DNA from 2 places in the Candidatus Contubernalis alkaliaceticus genome. Region 2 is predicted to be linked to the other one. Evidence: riboswitches for the same ligand, from Rfam matches in the RefSeq annotation. Region 2 holds a riboswitch; the other holds the start of a gene.

Region 1 (4,420 bases), 1.6 Mb from region 2:
CCAATTGAGCATTTACCTCCGATGCCGTGCTTTCTTGGCATCCCTGAAGCCTCCACAGGACAGGCCTGACCAGCTGCTGAAAAGAAACAAAAGCTGCCGAGGGGCTGCCGGATAATCCAAAAAAGAGGAAACCATCTTTACGGGCCGCCACCATGTAATTCCCCGGCTTCATGGATACCCGGTTAAATAAAATTTTTGCACCTAAAGATAAAAAAACCTCTTCCGTAAGGTCGTACTCTCCCCGGGCTGCTCCTCCCGTAGTAACAAAAACAGACAACCCCGGCATCTGCCTCTTAAGAACACCGGCAGTAATATTTTTTTTATCCCCGGCAATCCCTAAATACACAGGAACCCCACCGCTTAAAGCCACCTGGCTGCTCACCATATAACTGTTGGAATTATAAATTTTACCAAATTCCCTCTTTCTATTCAAAGGCATCAATTCTTCACCGGTAGCCAGAACCCCTACCCGGGGACGGGAATAAACTTTCACCCTGGCTTTCCCTAAAGAGGCCAGCAGTGCAGCCTCCCCGGGACGAATCAGGCCTCCTCGAAATAATATCTGCCGGCCTTTTTTAAAATCTTCTCCCGCTGGGGAGATATTATCCCCCGGCTTGACCCTTTGGGTAAATTGGGCATAACCCCCCTGCTGATGCACCATTTCAAAAGGTACTACTGCATCAACCCCCCGGGGGAGAACCGCACCGGTCATGATTCTAACGGTTTCTCCCGGATTAATTTTAACCCTGGATTCACTTCCGGCCCCCAGCGTCCCCTTTATTTTTAAAGTCAGGGTACAGCCGGGAGGCAGGTTCTTAAAATCACCGGAAACAACCCCATAACCGTCCATCCTAGATCGGGTAAAGGGCGGATAATCAAAAGGTGCGGTAATATCTTCAGCCAGAATATAACCCTGGCTGTTTAATGTTTTTCGGGAAGTGACCCGGGTAACGGGAAGATCCTTTAAGATTGCGGACAAGCCTTCCTTAATACCTACAATATGTTCCAACTTTTCTAAGTCCCCCTGTTTAATCGTCCTCTCGGCATAAAATCAAACCCGGAGGATGATAATAAATCTTTTACTGTTCCAATACCTTAATCGTATTCCCCACAGAAACCTTGCCCCCTTGAAGAACCCTGGCAAATATCCCTTCTTTGGGCATCACGCAGTCCCCTGCCTGATAATAAATAGCACATCGGTTATGGCACTCTTTTCCGATCTGGGTTACTTCCAAGAGCACCTCTTCTCCCAATGCCATTTTGGTGCCAATTGGCAGAGAAACCAGGTCCAGCTTTTCTGTAGTAATGTTCTCAGCAAAATCACCCGGATTTACATCCAACCCCATATCCCTCATTTTTTGAACACTCTCCAGTGCCAAGAGGCTGACCTGCCTGTGCCAGCCTCCGGCATGAGCATCTCCCACAAAGCCATGCTCTTCTTGAAGGACAGCCTCTCCTACATTACTTTTTCTGACCCCTTTGGTGTCGCTGGTACAGACAGCTGCAACTTTCCCTGTCATGAAGTATTCCCCCTGGTATTTATAATAATATTTTCAGTTATTATTTTAGTAATATTTTAAAGCTTACTTCCTGCATACCTTTATCTTCCAAAGATAAAGGCTCTCCCCCAAGTTAATTGATAGAAACTAGCCGCCAATCTGCTGCATTTCCCTCTTGCTGCAGTTGAACCTGCTGTCGGGATTTTTATCCACCTGATGAGGGTCCGGCCGAAACTTTAGGGACTGAAGAAACAGCTGCTTAATTTTTTCTTGATCTCCTCCGGCCTCTATCAAATCGATTTCATCCATTGAGAAAAGACAGGGCTTAATCTTTCCGTCAGAGGTAATCCTCAACCGGTTGCATTGGCCGCAAAAATGCCTGCTGACTGGAGAGATAAAGCCCACTAATCCCTTGGCTCCTTGAATTCGATAATAATCTGCCGGGCCATTACCATGAAAAGAGAACTGCTTCTCCAATGGACCAATTTTTTCGCAAAGCCCTTGAATCTCAGATAGAGGGATAAAGCACTCCCCCCACTGCTTTTGGTGGCTCTTACTGATGGGCATATACTCAATAAATCGCACATGAAGATCATTTTCCACAGTTAACTTCACAAATTCTTCTATCTCTCCGTCGTTGATACCCTTCATAGCCACAACATTAATTTTTACCGGGGTAAGCCCCGCCTTAAGGGCTGCCTGAATCCCTTCTTGAGTTTTTTTCAACGCACCTCCCCGGGTAATTTTTTTAAAATTTTCCGGGTTTAATGAGTCCAGGCTGATATTGACCCGGGTTAAGCCGGCTTTCACCAGGGCCGGTGCCAATTTATTTAATAAAACTCCGTTGGTGGTCAGAGAGATATCGTCAATTCCTTCAATTTGAGATATTTTAGAGACCATCTCCACAATATCTTTCCTAACCAGGGGTTCTCCCCCGGTCAGCCTAACTTTTTTGATACCCAGGGCAGCTGCAGCCTTGGATATATTTATAATTTCCTCCAGAGACATTACTTCAGATACATTAGGAGAACAGGAACCAACATCATCGGGAACACAGTAAAAACATTTCAAATTGCACTTATCTATGACTGAAACCCTGAGATAATCAATTTCTCTACCATATGGATCAATTAATTTTCCCATACTACATCCCCCTCCAAATAAAAAGTCAACCAGCTGCTTATAAAAGACAGGTTGACTAAAAAAACAACAAATTCTCCTTTCTAAGCAGCGAGAGGCAAAAAAGTTTCCCTTCTTACCCTATCGGCCGCAAACCATGGGAATTATCCTTTAGGAATAACGGCTCGGAGAATCATATTTTTTTACTGGCGGACCAACTCAGGCCTTTCCTTAACCAGATTAACAGCTCTTTCAAACTCTTGCCTGGTATTAATGTTCTGAAAGGAAAGAAATTCTGAGTCATACTTTTCTATTTCCTGCTGTGAAATATATTTTGTGTTTATCTGGGTGATGAAATATCCTATTCGATAATAATCCTTGTTCAAATGTTCAGCAATATAATCTACGCAACTCTTGCTGTACACCGCGTGCAGTGACTGGTGACAATCATTAATCAGGGGAACAACCAGATCATAGTCATTAACAGGATATTCAGAAAGATAATGCAGCAAATTAAGATTTAGAAAAGGCATATCACAGGCCACCACTAAACTGAAATCACTGGAGGACCTGGTTAAGCCGGCATGGACTCCCGTCAGGGAATTTTTCACGGGCTTAACAATGATATCCCTGGTAAAAATCACCGGAAGATTTCCTGCTTGCTCTTCCCTTTCCCCTACCACAATAATTTCGTCGAACACTTTCTGAAGTTTCCCAACAATAATTTCCAACATTGTCATCCCAGCAAGAGTGAGCTGAGATTTATCCTTACCCATCCTTTTACTGCTGCCCCCTGCAAGAACAACTGCAGACTTTGCTGTTTTCCCCATTGGATACCATCCTTCAAGCATTGCAATCAGTTTTTATAGTTTAACCCTTACGGTTACTGCAAGAAGCACTTATTTAACAATAAAACTATTTTGACCCCTCTATTATCTTTAAAATCTCTGAAACTTAAGATGTGGAATCCTTTTCATCCGATGAAGACTCCTCAGGCTTTTCTTTTACAGGCTCAGGCTTGGCTTGTACTCTAGGTTTTTCTTCATCATCTTCAATATTTATGCTGTCTTTTATATCCTTGGCAGCACCTCTGAATTCTCTGATCCCTTTTCCCAGGGACTTTCCTAATTCCGGCAGTTTGCTGGGTCCGAAGATGACCAGGACAACCCCTAGTATGATTAAAAGCTCCGTTGTACCTAATCTTCCTATCACAGTATCACCTCCTCCTTTAAAATTACTTTCTGGTAACCTTAGCAACCAGGATACTGATTTCATAAAGCAAAAGCATAGGTATGGCCATCAAGATCTGAGAAATTACATCAGGTGGCGTAATAATAGCCGCCAAAATAAATATAACCACCAATGCATGAGTTCTGTATTTTTTTAAGAACTCTGAGGAAATCAGCCCCAGTTTGGAGAGTATAAAAACAGCTATGGGCATTTGAAACACCATGCCAAAAGCAAAAACTACCCCGGCAATATAAGAAATATAATTACCAAAAGAAATCATCGCCGAGATTCCTTCTGTTTCAAATCCCAGGAAAAACTTGATGCTTATGGGAATAATAACGAAAAATGCAAAGGAAACTCCCCCGGTAAAAAGCAGAAGAGAGGCAGTCACGAAAACAAAAACAAACTTTTTTTCTCTTGGATCTAAACCAGGCAGGACAAAGCTCCAGACCTGATACAAAATAACCGGAAAGGCCAACAGAACACCAGCAATAATGGCAATTTTAATATTGGTCATAAAAGCTTCCGCTACACCGATAAAAACGAGATTTCCTTCAGCGGGCCTGATGATG
Region 2 (4,420 bases):
ACAGAAAACCGTTAATAAATCATACGGCCCTCGACAAATGCTTTTGTCCTTGGGTCCTGGGGAGAGGTGAATATTTTTTCTGTGTCATCCATTTCTACAATTTTTCCATCGTACAGAAAAATGGTGCAGTCGGTAATCCGTCGGGCCTGAAAAATATTGTGAGTAACTATGATAATGGTAATACCCAGGGTTTTATTCAGCTCTACCACTAGATTTTCAATTACTTCTACATTTGTAGGGTCCAGGTTTGCCGTAGGTTCGTCCAGTAGTAATATTTTTGGATCAAAAGCCACCGCCCGTGCCAGGGCCACCCGCTGTGCCTCTCCTCCGGAGAGGGAAAGTGCCTGCTGATCGGCAACTTCCTGCAGGCCAATTTTTTCTAGCAAAAGAGATACTTTTTTGTGAATTTCTTCCCCGTTTATTCCTCGGGCTTTCAGCCCGTAGGCAATATTTTCCCTCACTGAGGTCTTAAAAAGTGTGGGATTTTGGAATACCAGAGTCATTTTTCTGCGGAAAGATAGAGCAGTAGACCTATTTAAAGGAACTGAACTTTCATTAAAGCTGATGGTGCCGGTGGTTGGTTTAATAAGCAGGTTAAGTAGGCGAAGAAGGGTACTTTTTCCACAGCCACTGGGCCCTATTATCCCGTATATTTTTCCTTCATTGATGGTCATGTCCTGTATGTTTAATACTTCCCGATTATATACTTTAGTCAGGTTTTTTACTTGAATTAGGCCTTTTTTACCAGGGATGACGTCCCCCCCCCTTCTGAAAGCGGTACATAACAGAATTGATAATAAAGAAGATAGTTAATAAAATGATTCCTAGCCCAATTGCCAGTTCAAAATTACCTTTGCTGGTTTCAAGGACGATGGCAGTGGTCATAACCCGGGTGTGTCCCTGAATATTTCCCCCTACAATCATGACGGCCCCTACCTCAGCAATAATTCGTCCAAAACCCGTTACTATGGCGCCCAATAAGGAAACCTTGGATTCTCGAATTACTGTCCAGGCTGTTAGTATTGGTGCGGCGCCTAAGGTAAGGGCGGTTTCCTCTACTTCTTTTCCCTGGCTGCGAATGGCAAGCATAGTTAACCCCACTACGATGGGTAGAGCTAGAAAAACCTGGACTACCACCATAGCTGTGGGTGTATACAGAATACCAAGAGGACCTAAAGGGCCACGCCTGGCAATAAGCATGTAAATTAACAGTCCAGCAACCACTGGAGGCATTCCCATCAGGGTGTACAGTATCCTACTTATGAAACCCGTTTTTTCTTCGGGTCTCATGCCCAGGTAAGTACCCAGGGGAACTCCGATCATAGTGCTGATGATCACTGCCATACCCGAAACAGTTAGGGATAATATTACAATTTCCATGAGGTACGGATCCAGGCTGAATATTAACTTAAATGCTTCTATGATACCTGCTGCAAATTGATTCAAAGAACCACTCTCCATGTATTGAGTTAATATAGTGTTTGTATTTAATATTTCAGGCACATCCCTGGGAAGAACAGAACTTCTCCCTGCAGCTTATAATCGGTAATCATCTGCTGTCCCTCTTCTGACATAAAAAACTCAATTAACTTCAAAGCACTTTCATACTTATTATGAGAGTGTTTTTTCGGGTTTACTGCCATAATACCATACTGATTGAAAAGGGTTTGGTCTCCCTCCAGCAGGATATCAACTTCCAGGGTTTCCTTGAGGGCAATATATGTGGCACGATCCGTCAGGGTGTAGCCCTCCTGTTCATCGGTTATGCGCAGGGTATCCCCCATGCCCTGACCTACAGATTTATAACCTTCTCCGAAATTGGAAATCCCTGCTGCTTCCCAAAGAGAAAGTTCCATGCTGTGAGTGCCGGAGTTATCACCTCTGGAAATAAAAGTATGATTGCCCTGGATTATAGCTTTTAAAGCCTCTTTGACCTCATCAATCTCTTTTATGCCGGCAGGATCTTTAGTCGGCCCGACAATAATGAAGTCGTTGAACATAACATCGTATCTATCCACAAAAAAGCCTTCTTCTACCATTTTTAATTCAGAACTTCGGTCGTGTACCAAAAGAACGTCCACGTCTCCTCCTTTGCCTAGTTCCAGGGCTTGTCCTGTTCCCTTAGGAAGAACCCTGACTTCAATACCATATTTTTCTTCAAAGGCTGGAAGCATATAATCCAGTAGGCCGGAGTCATATGTGCTGGTGGTGGTGGCCAGGAGGATAAACTCATTTGATGCCGGGGCCGAGGCAACCTGTTCACAACCAACCATTGTGCTAAATATTATAATCAGGACCAGCAGGCAATAGGTAAATAACGGAGGGATTTTTTGGTTCCAAAAAATTTTTAAAAGTTTTTCAACAAACACTTTTAATCCTCTCCTTTAATTTAGGGCATATCTGGATGAGTGCTAGTAAATTATTCAACATAAGAAATATTTTTTAATAAAAAACCCCTGCACAAAAGAACAAGGAGCCGAACTTAAAGGCTTTTTATAAAAGTGCTTAGGGAAATATTCAATAAAATAAAAAAGCGCCTAAACAAGACGCACAAAAGCATATTAACCGGCTCATTTATGAGCTGCCTTTATGGTTCTCCTTTCCTCAACGGGAGGCACCACCGTTTCCAGTGACACCCTATCGGTCTAGTACCGTAGGTTTTACCTTTAGGTCTACAAGACTCGGAGTTATTTTTTTTTTTACATCTTAATTATAATACAAATTTTTAAAAAATGTCAACAATAGTCAACTTGTTTTAGGGATTTTTAATTATCTTAAGTTTACTTGATCAAATATTTTTGAATTCATTAATGATCTCAGGTCTATTTTTTAAAAAATTCACAAAACGATTAATAATCAGGAAGGATCCCCAGCTAATATGGTGTTCAATCTGTTCTACCTCTTTTTGTACTTGGTCTTCAATACCCAGCAGCAGAAAAAATTCTTTCAGAGTATTGTGACGGTCCAGAAAGAATTTCCCCATTCTTTTTCCTTCCTCTGTTAATTGTATCATTCCATATTTTTCATAATTCAGCAAAGATTTTTCATGGAGTTTTTTCATCATTCGGGTTACTGATGGAGGCTGCACGTTTAGCTTTTCAGACAGATCATTTACCCGGGTATATCCGCTGGATTGGCTCAGGCGGTAGATCATTTCGATGTAGTCTTCCATACTGGGGGTCAGCATATCTTTGTCCGCTGTTATTTCATAACCCCTGGCAGTGTAAAATTTCTCATTTTCATCTTTCATCTGGTAACCCCCTTAAGGAATTAATATGCAGGAAATTATTTATTCATGTCTACAGGTTCTTACAGGTAGACAAACACCAAAAATGTCGTTACTTAATATAATGATTTTAGCTAAAGTATTAGCCGGGGTTAACATTTTTTCACACCGCTATTTTTTTTGGATAAACAGAATAAGGAGGCTTAAAAAAACATGGAAGTTAAAGTAAAAGTAAACAATTTAACTGTATCTTACAGTGGAAAAAAAGTTTTTGAAAACATATCTTTTTCTGTGGGAGCCGGCCAGTTAGTGGGCATTATCGGTCCTAATGGTGCTGGCAAATCAACCCTGTTGAAGTCTATTTTGGGCCTGATGGCCATAGACCGGGGAGAAGTTAAGATTTTAAACGGTTCAGTTGGCAGCGCCCGCAGAAAAATTGCTTATGTTCCTCAAAGGAACGACATCAACCTGGATTTCCCTGTCTCTGTTGAAGATGTAGTGATGATGGGCCGTTTTCCTCATTTGACCTGGTGGGGAATGCCCAGGAAAAATGATCGAAAGGTGGTGACGGAAAGTTTAGAAGAAGTTGATATGATTGCCTATAGGCATCGACAGATCGGTCAGCTTTCCGGTGGACAGCTGCAGAGAGTTTTTTTAGCCAGGGCTTTGGCACAAGAAGCGGAGCTCTTTTTCCTCGACGAACCTTTTGCCGGAATTGATATGTCTTCAGAAAGTATGATCATGGATCTTCTAAAGGGTTTGCGGGACCAGGGGAAGAGCATCTTTGTAGTACACCATGACTTAAGTAAGGCAGAAATATACTTCGATACTCTGGTTCTTTTAAAGAATCGTCTAGTGGCATTTGGCAGTAAAGATATGGTTTTTCGGGAAGAGACTCTGAGGGAGGCATATGAAGGTAGGGTATCTACTTTTTCTGGTTCTGACAAACTAATGGTGGTTAACGGATGATGGATAGCCTACATTTTTTTATAGACTCTCTGATGAACTATAGTTATTTACAGAATGCTATGGCAGGTGGGATCATGGTTGGAACCATCTGTGGATTCATTGGTTGTTTTATTATACTTAGGGGAATGGCTCTGATGGGTGATGCAATTTCCCATGCTGTTCTGCCAGGCGTTGCTGCAGCTTATATCTTTGGTTTTAGCATCTTTATTGGAGCGGTCATTACGG

Evidence for each region. A riboswitch is a leader RNA that binds a small molecule or an ion and turns the genes downstream of it on or off. The one in region 2 is predicted to bind molybdenum cofactor.
Region 1: linked by a shared signal. The riboswitch ahead of moaA (GTP 3',8-cyclase MoaA) and the one ahead of HUE98_RS07510 (substrate-binding domain-containing protein) in region 2 are both predicted to bind molybdenum cofactor.

What each region holds. Positions count from the first base shown of each region.
Region 1 covers NZ_CP054699.1:3,115,438-3,119,857, forward strand. The annotation lists gene HUE98_RS15455 (molybdopterin molybdotransferase MoeA) at 1-1,009, opposite strand, end outside; gene HUE98_RS15460 (MOSC domain-containing protein) at 1,080-1,520, opposite strand; gene moaA (GTP 3',8-cyclase MoaA) at 1,647-2,642, opposite strand; molybdenum cofactor riboswitch at 2,700-2,821, opposite strand; gene mobA (molybdenum cofactor guanylyltransferase) at 2,822-3,448, opposite strand; gene HUE98_RS15475 (twin-arginine translocase TatA/TatE family subunit) at 3,573-3,830, opposite strand; gene tatC (twin-arginine translocase subunit TatC) at 3,853-4,420, opposite strand, start outside.
Region 2 covers NZ_CP054699.1:1,537,184-1,541,603, forward strand. The annotation lists gene HUE98_RS07500 (ABC transporter ATP-binding protein) at 12-791, opposite strand; gene HUE98_RS07505 (ABC transporter permease) at 742-1,446, opposite strand; gene HUE98_RS07510 (substrate-binding domain-containing protein) at 1,488-2,369, opposite strand; molybdenum cofactor riboswitch at 2,580-2,699, opposite strand; gene mntR (transcriptional regulator MntR) at 2,789-3,250, opposite strand; gene HUE98_RS07520 (metal ABC transporter ATP-binding protein) at 3,440-4,195, shown strand; gene HUE98_RS07525 (metal ABC transporter permease) at 4,195-4,420, shown strand, end outside.